One region of the Ruminococcus sp. N15.MGS-57 genome, then DNA from elsewhere that is predicted to be linked to it. Evidence: predicted binding sites of a transcription regulator. Region 1 holds the regulator's gene; each other region holds the start of a gene.

Region 1 (6,993 bases):
CCCAAAGGAAACGATCGACAGCATGGAGGAACTTATCAAAGACGGAACTCTTTGGAGTGACATTGTTGCAAGCGTCGGAAGAGTAATAAAAGGCTGGCTACTTTCAATAATTTTTGCTGTTCCTATGGGTCTTATTGTAGGAAATTTCAGACCTGTACGCTGGCTCGTTGAACCTATACTTAGCTTTTTCAGATTTGTGCCTGCTATTGCATTGACGACACTCTTTCTAATGTGGTTCGGAGTAGGCGAAGAATCAAAAGTAGCACTTATTTTCTACGCATCATTCTTCCCTATGTTCGTAAACACTATAGCGGGTGTGGCTTCAACTGATAAGCAGCTCGTGGAAGCAGCTTCCTGCATGGGGGCAAAAAAAGCAAGAGTTTTTTTCACAGTAGTTGTACCATCAGCGGTATCTAATATCTACACTGGAATAAGACTAGGACTTAGCTCAGCTATCATCTGTGTTGTGGCAGCTGAAATGCTGGTCGGCAGTGATGGCCTTGGTTATCTTATAAACAGCTCGAAGCTTTATTACAAAACAAGCTGGGCTTTTGCAGGAATCGTCACACTTGCTGTGATTGGCTTTGCTGCTGACAGGATCCTGCAGTTTATTGGCAAGAAAAAACTTAAACACTTTGACGTAAAATAATTAATTTAACAGGAGAGATTTAAAAATGAACATAAAAAAGATAATCGCAATAATAGCATCGACAGCATTGACAGTAACTCTTCTTGCATCATGCGGTAGTTCATCAAGCGGAAAAACCGCAAAGAAGGTTACCAAAGACGGTAAAGAGCTTAGCGTTTTGAGAGTTGCGAACATGACAGGTCAGCCAGATCAGTATGCCGACTATATCGGTATGGAGCAAGGAATATTTGAGAAATATGGTATATCTCTCGAAACATCAGAATACGCTGCCGGCATTAACACAGTTGACGCTATTGCAACAGGCACAGCAGATACAGGACTGCTTGCAGATTTTGCTGCTGTAAACAGAATTGGAAATACTCTCGATAACACTAATCTTGTGATTTTTTCAGATCTAAGTTCTAGCGTTTCATATAATGGTGGCCTTTTTGTTGCACCAAAATACAAAGATGATCTTGATGCTTTAGATGAAAGTGAAGGATGGATAACTTCTATTGGAACAGTTTCAGAATACTTCAACTGGCAGGCTCAGACTTATTTAGGACTTGACCCGTCAAAGCAGAAAAACGTCAACACAGATTCCATATCAACTCAGATAGCAGTTGCACATAACGGTGAGGCATCAGCCGCTATCGTTACAGGCTCAGCTATAAAAAAATATGAAGCAGAGGGCTGGACTCAGATCGCATCTGCAAAAGATATAGGGATAAACGTATCTGCTTATCTTATAACATCAAGCGACTTTGCAAAGAACAATACTGAAACTCTTACGAACTATCTTAAAGCACTTGATGAAAGCGTTAAATACATAAATGACAACTTAGATGAGTCGGCTGAAAAAATATCAAAGAAATATGGAATCGAACCAGATGATTTCAAAACAAACTGGGAACAGTACAGTATTAAACTGGGACTTTCTGAGGAAGCTGCATCTCATCTTGATGAAATAAATAAGTGGGCGTATGAGAATGGTAAATATCCAAACAGTTACAACATAAGGGATTTTTATTATCCAGACTCAGCAAAAAAAGCATTTTCAGATAACGTTACGGCAGACCTGACAAAAGCAGACAAATAAACAAGGAGGAATCAGATATGGGTTATCCAAGCATTTATCCAACAGGAGTTACAATATACAACAAAGAAAAAGCCTACAGCGGTTATACGATCTTCCCGTCCGCTAAAGGTGCTCTGCTCATAGATATGAATGGCAATGAAGTTAAGCTTTGGGCTGGACTGGGAGGATTTCCTAACAAAATACTCCCAGGCGGATATGTAATGGGCACAACAGGAGCAAGAGGAGGTAAATATGCATATCAGGATCAACTTGATCTTGTTCAGGTAGACTGGGACGGTCATATCGTATGGAAATTCGACAAAACTGAACTTGTTGCCGACCCTGGTAAAGAACCGGTCTATATGGCTAGACAGCACCATGATTTTCAGCGTGAGGGCAGCACTGTGGGTTACTATTATCCAAATGGTGAGCCAAAGACAGACAGTGGCAATACACTTATCCTTACTCACGAGAACCTCTACAACCACGATATTTCAGACAAAAGACTTATCGACGATAAGATCATCGAAGTGGATTGGGAAGGCAATATAATTTGGAGCTGGCGTGCAAGCGACCACTTTGATGAGCTTGGCTTTGACGAGGCCGCAAAGAACGCATTGTTCAGAAACCCTGGTCTTCACGGTGAGGCAGGTGGAGATTGGATGCACATAAACAACTTCTCTACCCTTGGCGAAAATAAGTGGTATGACGCAGGCGACAAACGCTTCCACCCAGACAATATCATATTTGACGCAAGAAACTCAAACATACTCGGAATTATCGAGAAATCAACAGGTAAGATAGTATGGCGTGTAGGTCCTAACTTCAACGAAAGCGAAGCCACAAAGAAGCTTGGCTGGATAATTGGTCAGCACCACCTGCACATGATACCAAAGGGACTTCCTGGAGAGGGCGACCTGTTGGTATTCGATAACGGTGGCGAGGGTGGCTACGGCACACCTAACCCTGCTTCCCTCACAGGCGTGAACAATGCACACAGAGATTACTCAAGAGTTCTTCAATTCAATCCTGTTACACTTGAAATAACATGGCAGTACACTCCCCTTGAAGCAGGAAATCTGCTTTTTACTGACGCTTCTAAGTTCTATAGCTCATACATCAGCTCTGCACAGCGACTTCCGAACGGAAACACTCTTATTACGGAAGGTTCAGATGGACATCTTCTTGAGGTCACACCTGACCATGAAATAGTTTGGGAATTTGTAAACCCTTATTTCAAGAATTTTGCTGGAACATTCAAAAGCAACATGATCTACAGAGCTTATCGTGTACCATACGAGTGGATACCACAGCTTGAAAAGCCTGTTGAGACCTCTATCGAGCCTATCGACATTACAAAGTTCAGAGTACTGGGTGCTTCTATTGGCGAGGGCACAGGGCTTGTTACAGCCGTTGACGGGATCGATCCAACAAAAAGAGTTCCTCTCACAGGTTCAGGAAATGAAGAAGATGATGAAGAACGCATCGACTTCTGTGTTGCTTCTGTAAAGAAAAAAGATCTAGAATAAAATTAATGTACATAAGGCAGCTTCTGTAAAACGAGGCTGCTTTTTTTAAGACCGCAGAGAGTTTACAAGTCCTTGACAAAAGAAAAGATTAGTGCTATTATATTATATGATATTGTTATTTATTTATCAATCATGTTTATTAGTAAAGGAAAGTGTAAATATATGTCTAAAGACGGTTCGATATCCGCATCAGTAATAAAACGACTGCCACGTTATTATAGATTTTTAGGTGAGCTTCAAAAAGAAGGACTTGAAAGAATATCTTCAAGGGAGCTTTCTGAGAGAATGAAGCTCACGGCTTCACAAATAAGACAAGACCTTAACTGCTTTGGCGGATTCGGTCAGCAGGGATATGGCTATCACGTTGACGAGCTTAGAATGGAAATAGGCAAGATACTCGGAGTAGACAAACATTTCAAGACCATACTTATCGGTGCAGGAAACCTCGGTAAAGCTATCGCCACACATATTAACTTTGAAACAAGGGGCTGCAATCTCATTGGCATATTTGATATAAACCCTAAGCTCACTGGTGAAGTGGTAGGAAACATACCGATTCGTCACACTAATGATATAGAAAGCTTTTGCGAAGCAAACTCCCCTGTTGTAGCTGTGCTTTGTATACCGAAGGCAAACACTCAGGCTATTGCAGACCAGCTTGTAAATCTTGGTCTGAAAGCGTTCTGGAATTTTTCACATTATGATCTTAGCATCGACTATGAAAACATAGTTGTGGAAAATGTCCATTTGGGTGACAGCCTGCTTACACTTACATATGCAACAAATATCATCACAAGCACTGATACTGACAACAGCGAAGAGATCGAATAAAAAAATCACACCAGAAAATTTTCTGGTGTGATTTTTTTATATAAAGTATTAGCGAACTGTTTTAACCGCGGCTGTTTCAACAACTGCAGCAAGATGGTCGTTAACCTCTTTGCTCTGATAGTACTCAGCAAAAGACTCAGTTACTTGATCTGCCCATGACTCTGTAGATTGAGTTTTAACATCCTCGGTATTGATTTTTTCGGCACTTCCTGTTTCATCATCAAGAACGTAAAGCTTATCTGATGCGACCTCGGCAGCGACAGTTGCCACCTTTGTCAACACATCGTCATTTTTATCATATATAACAAAAATGTAACAATTCTTTTTGTTCACAGTCTTAGTGCCTGTATAACCATAAAGCCTTTTGGTTTTTTCTGCCAAAGGATATATCTCCTTGCAGACATCTACGACCTGATTAAACGAATCAACAGCCTCATCTGGTATCTTTTCAAGAGTGCTTCTGTCAGGGAGTGAAGTAGTTTCGTCTGGCACTTCATCAGTAACCTCTGTCTGAGCTGTCGTTACGTCATTATTTGTAAGATTAACATTATTTTCTGTTTTATTATCGGCATTTTTTCCACAAGCCGGCAAAGCAAACATAGTGCAAACTATAGCAACAGCTATCATTAGCTTTTTCATATTGATCCTCCGAATAACCTCTGTAGTCCTAAATCATTATGTCATATTTCAACAGTTTCACATTATATCACATGAAAATTACTCTGTAAAGGGATTATAAAGAATTGTAACAAAATATCCCGATTATGACGAAACTCATAATCGGGATAAATCATTTTTTAGCTATTTGCACAATAAGAGGTTACAAATTTGTTACAACCTGACGAAAAGACTAATCGTAATCTACAACGTCGATCCACTTCATGAGCAGATCCTTCTCCTCTGGTTTGCCCTTAATGAGCTGTGCTGCTGCAACGATCGGCAACCAAGCCTGTACATACTGCTTAGATGTTCCGCTCTTTACGCAATACTTATCAAGATAAGCCTCAGCAAGATCAGGATTATTAAGGCAGAACAGCAGGTATGTTCTTGCAACGTCAGCAGAAGCATTGCCTTGTCTAGCAGAACCCCAATTGATAACATAAGTACCTTCGTCATTGATGATAACGTTCTTTGGCTCAAAGTTACCATGGCAAAGCTTGATGTGCTTTGGCATTGAATCAAGTCTTGTGAGAAGCTCATACTTCTTTATCTCGTCGATCTGACCAAGAGTCTTGATCTGTCTTGCCATCTTATCTTTCAGCTTTGAAAGAAGTGGCATATACTGAGCGTGTATCTCGCACTGAATGTCGATAAACTGGTTAAGATACGTGTCTTTCTTGTCTGGATTTTCGTCCATAAGCTGCTGAAGAGTCTTACCTTTTATAAAGTCCATTGTTATAGCCCATTTGCCGTCGATAACGGAAACCTCGTGAAGAACAGGCATCTTTATAAAGGAATTGCCAAGTGTTGTTTCAACTCTTGCGTGTGTAAGAGCCGCATACAGACACTTTTCCTTGTATTCAGGCTTCTTATAGATCCTCACTGCCATTCCATCAGATTCATAAACATCATAGATGTCGCTGGATGCTACAAAGTTATCAAGTTTCATAAGTCATATCTCCTTTTATTTTAAAATATGGTATTAAGTCGAGTTTCAGAGTATACATCAATTTTTCAACAGCCTTATTGTGTAAAATTACCTTTACATCTCCGTGCTTTCTATGTATCTCTGTTATGTCTATATTATACTACAGATTTTCTAAATGTCAAGCACTTTTTCGTTATTTTCACAACTGTTTTATTTTTGTTTAGTTTTTATCTTATATTTATTAATCTTTTTCCAGACAGCATAAATGATAATTTTTTATCAATCTGATTTCTTTTGTGCAATTTGACGGTCATGAATTGTTAATCTATCATAAAACAATGTTCAATATTTATGTATATTGCATAATAAAACGACGTAAAATATCAAAAAAGCTGTAACTTTATAAGATTGACAAAAAAATAACAATCGTATATAATATAGTTAAGATAAAACCCCTACGGGAGTTATCAAGAGTAAAAACAATAATTAATTTATTGGAGGTTTATTTTATGGCAAAGAGTGAAGCTAAAACAGTCGGCATCGTCGATACAGAGGAAGCTTTGACTGCTAAGATCGCTGAAGTAAGAGCTGCACAGGCTATCTTCGCTACCTACACACAGGAGCAGGTAGATAAGATTTTCAAGGCTGCTGCTATCGCTGCTAACAAGGCAAGAATCCCACTTGCAAAGATGGCTGTTGAGGAAACAGGCATGGGTATCGTTGAAGACAAGGTTATCAAGAACAACTATGCTGCTGAGCACATCTACAATAAGTACAAGAATGTTCAGACTTGTGGTGTTTTTGAGGAAAATAAGGCTTACGGCACAATGAGAATTTACGAGCCTATCGGTCTTATCGCTGCTGTTATCCCAACAACAAACCCAACTTCTACTGCTATATTCAAGACACTTATCTGTCTTAAGACAAGAAATGGTATCATAATCTCACCACACCCAAGAGCAAAGAAGTCAACTATCGCTGCTGCTAAGATCGTTTATGATGCAGCTGTTGCAGCAGGTGCTCCAAAGGGTATCATCGGTTGGATCGATGTTCCTTCTCTTGAACTCACAAATATGATAATGAGAGAGTCTGACACAATCCTCGCTACAGGCGGTCCTGGAATGGTAAAGGCTGCTTACTCATCTGGTACACCAGCTCTCGGTGTTGGCGCCGGTAACGCATCAGCTATCATCGATTCTTCTGCTGATATCGTAAACGCTGTAAACTCTATCATTCATTCTAAGACATTTGATAACGGTATGATCTGTGCTACAGAGCAGACAGTTATCGCTGATAAGACAGTTTACAACGATGTTAAGAAGGAATTCATCAAGAGAGG
Region 2 (6,993 bases), on a different contig from region 1:
GCTTTGTCGGTGATGTAAAGCCCACAAAAATAGTCAATGTTCTCATACACAGTCAGCTCGTCAAAAACCGCAACATTCTGCATTATAACGCCAATACGCTTTTTTACCCCATAGTTCACAGGGGACATTTTTTCACCGAATATCTCGATGTCGCCCTTATCGTATGCCAACAGTGAGAGCAGGCAGTTTATCGTGGTGGTCTTACCCGAACCGTTAGGACCGAGAAGTCCGAAGACCTCGCCTTTTTTTATTTCAAGATCAAAGTGGTCAAGAGCAATAAGCTCCTTGTATCTTTTTACCAAATTGTCTATTTTTACTACAGTTTCAGCCATAAGAAAAACCTCCCTTAGTTTGTATTATCATTATACAATACTATCCGCCAAAAAGCTAGTGAGCAAAGTCACATCTTCATGTGACAAATGTCATATTATAAAAAAGCAGAGCGGCTGGTGACCAACTCTGCTTTGCAGTTATTTAAGCTGTGCTGTAAATATCATCATGCCGTTTTCGGCTTTGCATGATATCTTGCTTTTGTGCGACCTGACTATTGCCTGTGCAATAGAAAGCCCAATGCCGTAGCCACCCTTTTTCTCGCCTTTTGACCGAGAACGTGAGCTGTCGTCACGATAAAATCTGTCAAAAAGTTTTGTTAGGTCGCCTTGCGGTGGTTCTTTGCAGGTGTTTGAAACTTCTAGGTCTGTTTCCTTGCCATTATGAGAAGTGAAAAGCTTTACTATTATCTCGCCATCCTCGTCAGCATATTTTACTGCATTTTCCGTGAGGATAGAAACAAGCTGTCTTATCGCACCCTCGTCGCCGTGATAGGAAAGTCCGTTGGCAACATCAATGGTGAGCTTTTTGCCCTTTGTTTCCGCAAGGGTAGTAAAAGGCGAAGCGGCGTCATAAACAGCGTCAGAGATATTGAAATCAGCCATGGTAAGAGCAGGCTTTTCCTCCTCCATTTTTGCAAGGCTTAAAAGCTCTTTTAGCAGACCGTTTAGCCTTGTTATCTGATTTTTTATGCTCACCGTCCACTGGTTTGGCTCTGACACCATTTCAAGAACTTCCGTGTTTGCGGAGATTATGGCCAGCGGCGTTTTTATCTCGTGCCCTGCGTCGGTGATGAACTGCTTTTGCTTTTCAAAGCTTTCCACAACAGGTCTTATGGCACGCTTTGAGAAGATTATGATAAGCAGACATACAAGTATATATCCTGCCGCACCTATAGCGCACGACACCAGCAAAAAGCGATTTTTGGTGGCACTGTCACTGCGGCAGTCCATGAAAACTATTATCTTGCCTTTGTCGGTGTCGCCTGTTTTGTAGCGGTAGTTTCCTGACGTGCCTGAAGTCTTGCCGCTGTCAAGAACGCTTTTGCCGTATTCTATAGCCTGCGAACTTGACACCGCCGCAACGTGTCCTGTATCTACCTTGGTTATTTCGCCATTGCTGTCGGCATATACAACAAAATACCTTGTCTGATACTTAGTTTCCTCGTTAAAGCCTCTGTGCTTATCAGGCTTTTTGCTCTCAGGGGGAGAGGCGCTGTCTGAATTATCCTGCGGCTTGTCATGTTTCATGCCCTTGGGGTCGAACTCAGGAAATCTGCCGTCATTTTCGATTATTATGTTCAGCAGATCGTCTGCATTCTTGTTGGTCTGATAGATGTTCACTCCATTTATGCCGCCTATTATGGTAAACTCTACGATAAGAAGGCACACAGCGGCGATAACAACGAATTTCCGCTGTAAACGCTTAATCATTATGCTTTTCCTCTAGTGTGTAGCCCACGCCTCTTGTGGCTTTTATTTCGATATCTGCACCGATAAGACCAAGCTTTTTACGCAAATATGAAATATATACCCACACCACGTTTATCTCAGCGTCAGAGTCATAGCCCCATATCTTTTCCATGAAACGCTCTGTGGAAATAAGCGTGCCGTGATTTAGCATAAGGGCTTCTATCATTTGAAACTCTTTGTTGCCAAGCTTCTGAGAGCCGTTAGGACCTGAAAGCTCAAAGCTCTGCCTGTTGAGAGAAACGTTTCCAAAAGTAAGGGTAGAGGGTGCAAACTCAGTGCGGCGGCGTGTCATTGCCCTTATTCTCGCAAGAAGCTCGCCCATTGCAAATGGCTTTGTAAGATAATCGTCAGCACCCGAATCAAGTCCGGTTATCCTATCGTCAATATCAGACTTTGCAGTGAGCAGCAGAACAGGGGAGTCGATACCCTTTTCACGGAGTTTTGTAAGCACCTGTATGCCGTCCATACCAGGCATCATAATGTCAAGTATTATGCCGTCATAATCCTGTGCAATTGCATAGTTGTATGCGTCGATGCCGTTGTAAACAGCGTCAACAGAATAGTTTTTGTGTTTAAGCACTGCCGAAAGCGCATTTGCAAGCTCCACCTCGTCCTCAGCAAGAAGTAATCTCATTAAAATTCCTCCCTATAAGTCAGTATAATATCTTACGATATATGATAACCTATGAACTTAAAACTCACTTTAAATGTATTATACCATAAATATTCTTTTCGGGCAATAAAAATCTGCCCCCGAAAACCGAGGGCAGATAAAAGATTTTTGAATTAGAATGCTGTCTTATAAATGCCGAGGATAGACTCAACTGTGCAAGGTCTTGGATTTCCTCCTGTGCATACGTCTGCGAATGCAGATTCGCTCAAAGCCTGAAGATCCTCTTCCTTAACGCCTATCTCGTGGAGCTTCTCAGGGATTCCAACGTCCTTTGAAAGCTGCTTAACTGCGTTTACTGCGGCTGCTCTGTATTCAGCCTGGCTCATGCCTGTTGTGTCAATGCCCATTGCTTCTGCGATGTACTTGAACTTTTCGCCTGTGTATTCAGCGTTGTACTCCATTACATACGGAAGAAGAACTGCATTTGCGATACCATGAGGTGTGTCATAGAATGCACCGAGCGGGTGAGCCATGCCGTGAACAACGCCAAGACCAACGTTTGAGAAGCCCATGCCTGCGATATACTGACCGAGAGCCATATCTTCTCTGCCCTGTGGGTCATTCTCAACAGCCTTTCTCAGTGAACGTGAGATTATCTCTATTGCTTTAAGGTGCATCATGTCTGTAAGCTCCCAAGCGCCAAGTGTTGTGTAGCCCTCGATAGCGTGTGTAAGAGCGTCCATACCTGTTGAAGCTGTAAGTCCCTTAGGCATTGATGACATCATCTTTGCGTCGATTATAGCAACTACCGGGATATCATGAGGGTCAACGCAAACGAACTTTCTCTTCTTCTCCTCGTCTGTGATAACATAGTTGATAGTTACCTCTGCGGCTGTGCCTGCTGTTGTAGGAACTGCGATTATAGGAACGCAAGGGTTCTTTGTGTCAATAGCGCCCTCAAGAGAAGTAACGTCAGCATATTCAGGGTTGTTTATGATGATACCGATAGCCTTTGCAGTGTCCATTGATGAGCCGCCGCCGATAGCGATAAGATAGTCAGCATCTGCTGCCTTGAAAGCTTCGATACCAGCCTTTACTACCTTTACAGTAGGGTTAGCCTTTACCTGAGAGAATATATCATAAGCAAGTCCTGCTTCCTCCAAAAGATCTGTAACGTTCTTTGCAACGTTAAATTTGATAAGGTCAGGGTCTGTTACAACAAGAGCCTTTTTAAAAGCTCTCTTCTTTGCCTCTGTAACTATCTCGCTGATCGAGCCTGCACCGAAATATGAAGTTTCATTAAGTATCATTCTGTTAGCCATTTGATTATTCCGCCTTTCAAAATATATGATCTCTGTTATCAAAGTTATATCTTTGATTATTAATATTATATAACTTTTATGCCACGATTTCAACTATTTTTGTGTAAAATATTAGTGACGCAATATTGTGTAAAACAGCCAAAAACATAAATCATTTAATCTAAGGCACACCATACAAGGCGTAACCTGTGAATGATACTTTTTTCTTGACAAATCGGCAAAAATGTGCTATAATTCTCAATTAGGAAAGTTACCTTGCGGAAAATTTCGCAAGGTGCTTTTGTGTTTTATAGGCTTTTTGTGAAAAATTACGATTTTCTTTCCTTTGATGGGAGAAAATATATTTATAATTTTTATTGTTTATAATTTTTGCGAAATATATTAAGCAAATCGTTACAGAAAGCATTCGCTTTGCTGTGTCTTGATAAATCGGAGGAGTATGTATGATTAGAGAAGATTTAAGAAATGTTGCTATTATTGCCCACGTTGACCACGGTAAGACTACCCTTGTAGACCAGATGCTCAAGCAGAGCGGTACTTTCAGAGAAAATCAGGCTGTAGAAGAAAGAGTCATGGATTCAAACGATATCGAGCGTGAGAGAGGAATCACTATCCTTGCAAAGAATACTTCTATCAAGTATAAGGACGTTAAGATAAACGTTATCGACACCCCAGGCCATGCTGATTTCGGTGGTGAGGTAGAGCGTGTTCTTAAAATGGTAAACGGTGTTATACTGCTTGTGGACGCAGCCGAGGGTCCAATGCCACAGACAAGATTTGTGCTTCAGAAAGCACTTGAGCTTGGTCATAAAATAATCATCGTTATCAATAAGATAGACAGACCTGACGCTCGTCTTAACGAGGTAGGCGACGAAGTTCTCGAGCTTCTCATGGATCTTGACGCTACTGACGAGCAGCTTGACAGCCCTATTCTTTATTGCTCAGGCAGAGCAGGTACAGCTACTCACTCACCTGATGAAGAGGGCAAGGATATGATACCTCTCTTTGACGAGATACTCAGCTATATCCCTGCACCAGAGGTAGATACTGAGGGTCCAATGCAGTATCTTGTTTCCGCTATCGACTACAACGAGTATGTAGGAAGAATAGCTATCGGCCGTATCGAGCGTGGCGAAATGAAAGTTAATCAGGACGTTACGATCGGCGACTATCATCAGACTAAGAAGGAATATCGTGGCAAGATCGTTACAATGTATCAGATAGAGGGACTTAACAGAGTTCCATGCCAGAGTGCAAAGGCTGGCGATATCGTTTGTATAAGCGGTATCGAGAACATCACTATCGGTGACACTATCTGCGACTTCGGCAACTTTGAGGCTGTTCCTTTTGTAAAGATATCTGAGCCTACAGTTGAAATGACATTCTCTGTAAATAATTCGCCGTTCGCAGGCAGAGAGGGCAAGTTCGTAACGAGCCGTCACCTGAGAGACAGACTTTTCAAGGAGCTTCTTAAGGACGTTTCACTGAGAGTTTCTGAAACAGACAGCACAGACGCATTCAAGGTCGCAGGCCGTGGCGAAATGCACCTTTCTATCCTTATCGAGAATATGCGTCGTGAGGGTTATGAGCTTGGCGTTTCAACACCGCACGTTCTGTTCAAGGAGATAGAGGGCAAGCTTTGTGAACCTATCGAAAGACTTGTTATTGACGTTCCTGAGAACTGCGTAGGTTCTGTTATGGAGAAGATAGGTGCAAGAAAGGGCGAGCTTCAGGAAATGGCACCTGTTGGAAGCAGAATGAGACTTGAATTCCTTATCCCTGCAAGAGGACTTTTCGGATACAAGAGCGAGTTCCTTACAGACACAAAGGGTGAGGGTATCATGAGCTCTGTATTCCATGACTACGAGCCATATAAGGGCGAGATACCAAAGAGAGCAACGGGCTCACTTGTTGCGTTTGAAACAGGCGAGGCTGTAACATACGGTCTTTACAACGCACAGGAGAGAGGCGAGCTGTTCATCACAGCAGGCACACCTGTATATGAGGGAATGATAGTTGGCGCTTCACCAAAGCAGGAAGACCTTGTTGTAAATGTCTGCAAGAAGAAGCACCTTACAAATACTCGTGCAAGCGGTTCTGATGACGCGCTCAGACTTGTTCCGCCAAGAAATCTCAGCCTTGAGGATTCACTTGAGTTTCTCGCTGATGATGAGCTTCTTGAAGTAACTCCAAAGAGCATAAGAATAAGAAAGCGTATTCTGAGCAACTCACAGAGAGCTAAGGAAAGAGCTAAAATGTAATAATAACAAAAAGAGGAGCGGTCATGCCGTCTCCTCTTTACTTTTTATGAAATTGTAGTGCTATTGTATGTTGGTGTAGTAGAAAATAGCAAGCTGTGTGCGGTCACGGAGGGAGAGCTTTTCCAGGATAGTGCTGATGTAATTTCGCACTGTGCCCTCGCTGAGATAAAGCAGTGAGGCTATCTCCTTGTTGCAAAGCCCTTTTGCCACCTGTTCGATTATCTCCTGCTCTTTTTCGACTATGCCGTAGTGGTCAAAATCAAAACTGCTGTGATTGGTAAGAAGCTCAGGAAGCTTGCTTGCAACATCTGAGCCGAAAACTGTCTGCCCATTCATGACGGTTTCAAGGGCAGGGCATATGCTTTCAAAATCCTGCTTTAAAATATATCCCTTTGCTCCCATAAGCACAGCCTTTATAATGTATTCATCATCAGAAAACGTGGTAAGATAAAGTATCCTTGCGTCAGGGTACCCAGCAAGGATCTTTTCGCCGGCTTCAATGCCGCTCATGCCGTTCATGCGGATATCCATAAGCAGAACATCAGGCTTGAGAAGAGAATAAAGCTCTATGGCTTCCTCGCCGCAGCTTCCCATGGCAAGAACTTTCACACTGCCTGTGCTTTCAAGAATGGTTTTCAGCGACACCGCCACAAGCTTGTCATCATCTATTATAACAATGTTCATGTCAAGACCTCCGTTCAGTCAGGCTTTGTTTCGGCACAGACAGAAAAATGCGGAATCCCTTGCTGCCCGATGTGATGTTTATGTTTCCATTTAAAGAAGCCGCACGCTCACGCATATTGGCAAGCCCCATGCCGCTTTCGTCTATCTTTTCGGGACAGCTTCCGTTGTCTGCAATACTAAGCTGATAAAGAGCAGGGTGTTCACGAATGATTATTTTTATGCTGTCACCGTTGCTGTGCTTTGCAGTATTGGAAAGCGCTTCTTTTATAACGCCAATAAAGCAAAGCTTCACATCTCGTGACATTCTTTCG
Region 3 (6,993 bases), on a different contig from region 1:
TAAGGAGATATCAAGAGTTATCCATATCCTGTCAAGACGTCAGAAGAACAACCCATGCCTTATAGGCGAACCTGGCGTTGGTAAAACAGCCATTGCCGAGGGTATCGCACAGAGGATAGTTGCCGGAGATGTGCCGTTCCATATCAAGGATAAGGAGCTTTACCTCCTCGACCTTACCGCACTTGTTGCAGGCACTCAGTTCAGAGGACAGTTCGAGAGCCGTTGTAAAGGACTTGTAGAGGAAGTAAAAGAGCAGGGCAATGTTATCCTCTTTATAGACGAGGTGCATACCCTTGTTGGCACAGGCGACAATGAGGGAACGATGAACGCCGCTAATATTCTGAAACCGTCCCTTTCAAGAGGCGAGATACAGGTAATAGGCGCAACGACTTTCAAGGAGTACAGAAAGTATATCGAAAAGGACTCTGCACTTGAAAGACGTTTCCAGCCTGTAACAGTTTCCGAGCCGACAGTTGAGGACACAATCACAGTTCTCAAAGGCATAAAGCAGTATTACGAAAATTTCCATAGAGTAAAGATATCAGACGATATGCTCAGAGAGTGTGCAGTGCTTTCTGAAAGATATATCAACGACAGATTTCTCCCTGACAAGGCGATAGATCTTCTTGACGAAGCCTGCGCCTGCACAAGTATCAGAACACCTGAAATAGAAGAGTTCGACGCACTTAACGAGGAACTAAAAAAGCATGAAAAGCTCGTTGAGGATTACGAGCAGAAGTCAGAACCTGACTATGAGATAATCGCAAAGGAAAAGGGCGAGATACTGAGAATACAGAACAGGCTCAAAGAAGTTGAGGAGACCCTCAAAAACGTTCAGGTAACAGAGGAAGATATCTCAAAGGTAATAGAGCTTTGGACAGGTATCCCTGCCAATAAAATAGCTCAGACCGAGTATGACAAGATAAAGCATCTGAAAGAAGCCCTTTCAAAGCGTGTTATCGGCCAGGACGAAGCCGTTGATAAGGTCGCAAAGGCAATAAAGCGTACAAGGGTTCAGCTTTCAAAACGTCGCAGACCGGCTTCATTTATTTTCGTCGGCCCAACAGGCGTTGGAAAAACAGAGCTTGTGAAAGTCCTTGGAGAAGAGCTTTTTGACGCCACCGAACCGCTTATCAGAGTTGACATGACCGAGTATATGGAGAAGCACTCAGTATCAAAGCTTATCGGCTCACCTCCGGGATATGTAGGCTTTGATGAAGCAGGTCAGCTTACCGAAAAGGTGCGCCGCAGACCATATTCAGTGGTACTTTTTGACGAGATAGAAAAGGCTCACCCTGACGTTATGAACATACTTCTCCAGATACTTGACGAGGGACGTATCAACGATTCGCAGGGCAGAAGTGTTTCATTTGAGAATACAGTTATCGTCATGACATCAAACGCAGGTTCGACTGATAGAGATACAGGTGTGGGCTTCAATAAGACCGACAGTGATATCGCCAAGGATAAAGCAATGAAAGCACTGAGAGATTTCCTGAGACCTGAGTTTCTTGGAAGAATAGACGAGATAGTTGTGTTCAATCCGCTCACAGAGGAGAATTACGCAGGCATAGCAGGTCTTATGCTGGACGAGATGAAGTCGCCGCTGGAGGAGAAACATATCAGCTTGAGATATACAGATGAAGCTCTGAAAACTATCGCACATAAGGCATACGGTCAGAAGCTTGGTGCAAGAGATATCCGCCGTGTCATAAGAAACGAGGTTGAGGATAAGATAGCCGAACTGCTTATAGACAAGGGCGAGGGAGCGGTGTCCGCCGTGGCAATATCCGCTGACAACGGAGAGATAAGGGTGGACGCACTTTAAAAGCCTAAAGTTATAAAATCAGGGTAAAAATTATAAAAAAATACTTGATTTTTATGACGGTATGTTATATAATAAAGGTAAGGTTGTTAGTTTTTTAACAACGTGAATTAAAAAATTAAATTGAGAGGTGTCTTTAAAATGGCAGGTTTAAACAAAGTTACTGTTGATGACATTAATGTAAAGGGCAAAAAGGTACTCGTAAGAGTTGACTTTAACGTTCCTCTTAAGGACGGCGTTATTACAAACGATAACAGAATAACAGCTGCTCTCCCAACTATCAAGAAGCTGGTAGCTGACGGCGGCAAGGTAGTTCTGTGTTCACATCTTGGCAAGCCAAAGAACGGCCCAGAGGCTAAGTTCTCACTTGCTCCTGCTGCTGCAAGACTTGCAGAGCTTCTTCCTGAAACAAAGGTAACATTCGCTGCTGACGATACAGTAGTTGGCGACAACGCTAAGAAGGCAGTTGCTGAAATGGCTGACGGTGATATCGTTGTTCTTGAGAACACAAGATTCAGAGGCGCAGAGGAAACAAAGAACGGCGAAGCTTTCGCTAAGGAACTTGCTGACCTCGTTGACGACGAAGTATTTGTAATGGACGCTTTCGGTTCAGCTCACAGAGCTCATGCTTCTACAGCTGGCGTTACAAAGTTCGTTAAGGAAACAGCAGTTGGTTACCTCATGCAGAAAGAGATCAACTATCTCGGAAATGCAGTTGAAACACCTGTTAGACCATTCGTTGCTATCCTCGGCGGCGCAAAGGTAGCAGATAAGCTCAACGTTATCTCAAACCTCCTCGAGAAGTGCGATACACTTATCATCGGCGGCGGTATGGCATATACATTCCTTAAGGCACAGGGCAAGGAAGTTGGTCTTTCCCTCGTTGACGATACAAAGATCGACTACTGCAAGGAAATGATGGCAAAGGCTGAAAAGCTCGGCAAGAAGCTTCTTCTCCCTATCGACACAACAGTTGCAGCAGGTTTCCCTGATCCTATCGACGCTCCTATCGATGTAGAAGTTGTTGATTCTGACAAGATCCCAGCTGACAAGGAAGGCCTTGATATAGGCACAAAGACACAGGCTCTCTTCGGCGAGGCTGTTAAGTCTGCAAAGACAGTTGTTTGGAATGGTCCTATGGGCGTGTTCGAGAACCCAACACTTGCAAAGGGTACAATCGCAGTTGCAAAGGCACTTGCTGAAACAGACGCTACAACTATCATCGGCGGCGGCGACTCAGCAGCAGCAGTTATCCAGCTTGGCTTTGCTGATAAGATGTCACACATCTCAACAGGCGGCGGAGCTTCACTTGAATACCTCGAGGGCAAGGTTCTCCCAGGTATCGACGTAATCGCTGACAAGTAATATATCTTACTAGGCTATAAGCTAGGGGCAGGCAGGTTTTGCCTGTCCCTTTTTTATGCAGAAATCGAGGTAGTAAAAATGAATGAAATAACACTACTTGCAAAAAGCGGATTAGGCTGGCAGGGCATAGGCGGAATAATTCTTCTGCTCACAGGCATTGGACTTATCTATTTCGGTATAAAAGCCTTGCAGGGCTATCGCTTTTTCCCTGAGCAGGAATATAATATCCCTGAGGAGGATCACTACGAACCAACTCAGGCAAAAGCCTTGCAGAAAGTCAAGACCACAATGCCTGATTTCAACGGCGGTGAGGACAGAGTTTTTACCGAATGGAAAATAGGCTATACCATAGACGGCGAGAAGTATACACAAATAGTCACAGACAACGGCTATGAAAAGGGCGATATGATAGACATAAAGTATAACCCCGCAAACCCACAGGAATTTTACCTTGACGATGAAAAATCAAAGGTAGAAGTCACTGAGGAGGAAAAGGAAGCCGAGGAAAAAGAGGAGAAAACGCCCTTTGGCTATGCGGCTATCGCTATCGGTGTCCTGCTTGGCGTTTTCGGTGTGGTCATGCTTATAGACAAGCTGTAAAAAACAGATAAAATAAGTCCAAGCCTTTGTTAATTAGTTGACAAATACGAGTGAATGTTGTATAATAGACTTGGAAAACTAGCAGGAACAGTTTTTCTGTTCCCTATAAAAAATAAAGGAGTTTTTTATCATGAAAAAAGCTGTAAGAAAAGCAATTATTGCAGGAAACTGGAAAATGAACAAGACAAGACCTGAGGCTAAGGAGCTTCTCGAAGCTATCAAGCCACTTGTTGCAAACGCTGAGGGCAAGGTAGAAGTTATCGCTTGCGTTCCTTTCACAAACCTTGAAACTGCTATCAACGCAACAGCAGGTTCAAACGTAAAGATCGGTGCAGAGAACGTTCACTTTGAGAAGAGCGGCGCTTTCACAGGCGAGATCTCAGCAGATATGCTCGTTGAGCTTGGCGTTGAGTACGTTGTTATCGGTCACTCTGAGAGAAGACAGTATTTCGGTGAAACAGACGAAACAGTAAACAAGAGAACAAAGGCAGCTCTTGCAGCTGGTCTTAAGCCTATCGTTTGCGTTGGCGAGCTTCTTTGGGAGCGTGAGTGCAACATCACAGAGGAAGTTATCGCAAGACAGGTAAAGCTTGATTTCTTCGGTGTATCAGCAGAGGACGTTAAGAAGTCCGTTATCGCTTACGAGCCAGTTTGGGCTATCGGCACAGGCAAGACAGCTACAGCAGATCAGGCAGAGGAAGTTTGCGCATTCATCAGAGCAACACTTGCTAAGATCTATGACGAAGCTACAGCAGAGGCAGTTACAATTCAGTACGGCGGCTCAATGAACGCTAAGAACTGCGCAGAGCTTCTTTCTAAGGAGAACGTAGACGGCGGTCTTATCGGCGGTGCTTCACTGAAGGCTGCTGACTTCAACACTATCGTTCAGGCAGCTGTTGAGGGCTAATTAACAGACGGATATCTAGGGGCAAAATATCATTCGTCACAAGAACAAACAAATAAAAAGTTCCGCAGGGGACGGCTGCGGCTGTCCTCTGCTTTTTTTGAACAGGGGGACGCAACTGTGAAAAAATTAATATTTGCAGCATTAGTATTATCCATGTGTATGTCATTTGCAGCCTGCGGAAGCGTTGACGAAAGCAGTGCACCGGCGGCAGAAAGCTCTCAGACAACATCTGAAGCTCAGCTTGAAAATGTAACTATCAAAATGGACTCTAGTAAGCTTCTTAGCGGCGTTGAGTTTACAGACAGCGAGCTTCTCGACAAGATAACAGAGTTCCGCACGAAAGTCATGGAAAACGCAGAAGAAAAAGAACCGGATTCAAGTGAGTATGTTGTCGGCGGCGATTGGCTGGATATAAAATGTTCAGAAGGTCCGGCTATCTACTATGAGTCAGGAGAGAGTAACTATGTCCGTATCGGCGCAAAGACCTATTACACAAGCGACGATACTGCCAAGGAATTTAAGGAATATGTCCTGAGCTTCCTTGAAAATGGCGGTTATTGGGGATAATACGAATATAAATGATGTTGAAAGGACTAAGAAATATGTCAAAGAAACCCATAGCACTTATCATTATGGACGGCTTCGGCTATAATCACAAGGATTACGGCAACGCTATCAGAGCTGCCAAAACACCTAATATCGACAGACTTCTTGCCAACTATCCGCACACTCTTATCGGTGCAAGCGGCATGGACGTTGGACTTCCTGAGGGACAAATGGGTAACTCAGAGGTAGGCCATACAAATATCGGCGCAGGAAGAATAGTTTATCAGGAACTTACAAGAATTACAAAGTCTATCAAGGACGGCGAATTCTTCTCAAACGAAGCTTTCACAGCAGCCGTTGAGAACTGCAAGAAGAATGACAGCGCACTCCACCTGTTCGGACTTCTTTCAAACGGCGGCGTTCACTCACATAATTCACACCTCTATGGCCTTTTGGAGCTTGCTAAGAAAGCAGGTCTTACAAAGGTATACGTTCATTGCTTCATGGACGGCAGAGATGTTCCTCCTACAAGCGGAGTTGACTTCGTAGCTGAGCTTGAAGAAAAGCTCAAGGAAATTGGTGTCGGCAAGATAGCAACAGTAATGGGACGTTACTATGCAATGGACAGAGATAACCGTTGGGAGCGTGTAGGCAAGGCTTATGACGCAATGGTATACGGCGAGGGCAATAAGGCTGATAACGCAGTTGACGCTATCAAGGCTTCCTATGCCGCTGACGTTACAGACGAGTTCGTTGTTCCTACAGTTATCGATGAGAACGGCAAGATATCCGCAAACGACAGCGTTATCTTCTTCAACTTCCGTCCTGACAGAGCAAGAGAGATAACAAGAACTCTCGTTGACGATGATTTCACAGGCTTTGAGAGAAGAAATGGCAGATTCCCACTTTACTATGTCTGCATGACACAGTATGACGCAACAATGCCAAACGTTGACGTTGCATTCAAGCCAGCAAGCCTTGAAAATACTTTCGGCGAGTATATCGCAAAGAAGGGTCTTTCACAGCTTAGAATCGCTGAAACAGAGAAGTATGCACACGTTACATTCTTCTTCAACGGTGGCGTAGAAGCTCCTTTTGAAAACGAGGACAGAGCCCTCATCAATTCACCAAAGGTAGCAACTTATGACCTCCAGCCTGAAATGAGCGCATATCTTGTATGCGACGAAGTTCTCAAGAGAATAGAGTCTGACAAGTATGACGCAATTATCCTCAACTATGCAAACTGCGATATGGTAGGTCACACAGGCGTGTTCGACGCAGCCGTAGCAGCCGTAGAAGCAGTTGACGAGTGCGTAGGCAAAACAGTTGACGCAGTTCTTGCAAAGGGCGGCATAGCACTTATCACAGCAGACCACGGCAACGCAGATAAGATGATGGAAGATGACGGCTCTCCATTCACAGCCCACACAACCAACCTTGTACCTCTTATTATCGCAGGTGCAGGCAATGTTCTTATCAGAGAGGGCGGCGTTCTTGCTGACCTTTCACCAACAATGCTCAAACTCATGGGTCTTGAGCAGCCAAAGGAAATGACAGGTAAGTCTATCATCAAGGACTAATTTCCATAAAATAATCAAGGCAGTACCGAGAAAATCGGCACTGCCTTTTTTGGTATTCCATCTATTCACTTGCTCTGTATACTGCCCAAACCCTATTTCAGTGGGTCAAGCCCTTTAGCCATTATGCAGTAGGTACTGCCGTATGGGTTCGGTATGGGTGGCATTCTGCT

The links. The regulator Rex, encoded in region 1, represses fermentation and respiration genes when NADH is low (regulators of the CRP and FNR family bind a similar motif). The targets are predictions, from matches to a motif close to ATTGTTAANNNNTTAACAAT.
Region 2: fucO (lactaldehyde reductase) is a predicted target of Rex. The motif match lies at 3,960-3,979, and genes of this name have one in related genera.
Region 3: WS40_RS08150 (phosphoglycerate kinase) is a predicted target of Rex. The motif match lies at 1,911-1,930, and genes of this name have one in related genera.

What each region holds. Positions count from the first base shown of each region.
Region 1 covers NZ_LARF01000054.1:2,482-9,474, forward strand. Annotated here, with positions in the region: gene WS40_RS09590 (ABC transporter permease) at 1-649, shown strand, start outside; gene WS40_RS09595 (ABC transporter substrate-binding protein) at 675-1,727, shown strand; gene WS40_RS09600 (aryl-sulfate sulfotransferase) at 1,745-3,235, shown strand; gene WS40_RS09605 (redox-sensing transcriptional repressor Rex) at 3,398-4,066, shown strand; gene WS40_RS09610 (hypothetical protein) at 4,115-4,705, opposite strand; gene WS40_RS09615 (phosphotransferase family protein) at 4,917-5,675, opposite strand; partial or broken gene WS40_RS09620 (aldehyde dehydrogenase family protein) at 6,164-6,993, shown strand, end outside.
Region 2 covers NZ_LARF01000024.1:17,880-24,872, forward strand. Annotated here, with positions in the region: gene WS40_RS06640 (ABC transporter ATP-binding protein) at 1-332, opposite strand, end outside; gene WS40_RS06645 (sensor histidine kinase) at 471-1,763, opposite strand; gene WS40_RS06650 (response regulator transcription factor) at 1,756-2,436, opposite strand; gene fucO (lactaldehyde reductase) at 2,589-3,737, opposite strand; gene typA (translational GTPase TypA) at 4,181-5,998, shown strand; gene WS40_RS06665 (response regulator) at 6,059-6,682, opposite strand; gene WS40_RS06670 (sensor histidine kinase) at 6,684-6,993, opposite strand, start outside.
Region 3 covers NZ_LARF01000037.1:2,669-9,661, reverse strand. Annotated here, with positions in the region: gene WS40_RS08155 (ATP-dependent Clp protease ATP-binding subunit) at 1-1,828, shown strand, start outside; gene WS40_RS08150 (phosphoglycerate kinase) at 1,967-3,190, shown strand; gene WS40_RS08145 (DUF3592 domain-containing protein) at 3,269-3,790, shown strand; gene tpiA (triose-phosphate isomerase) at 3,921-4,697, shown strand; gene WS40_RS08135 (hypothetical protein) at 4,815-5,264, shown strand; gene gpmI (2,3-bisphosphoglycerate-independent phosphoglycerate mutase) at 5,300-6,823, shown strand; gene WS40_RS08125 (sensor histidine kinase) at 6,916-6,993, opposite strand, start outside.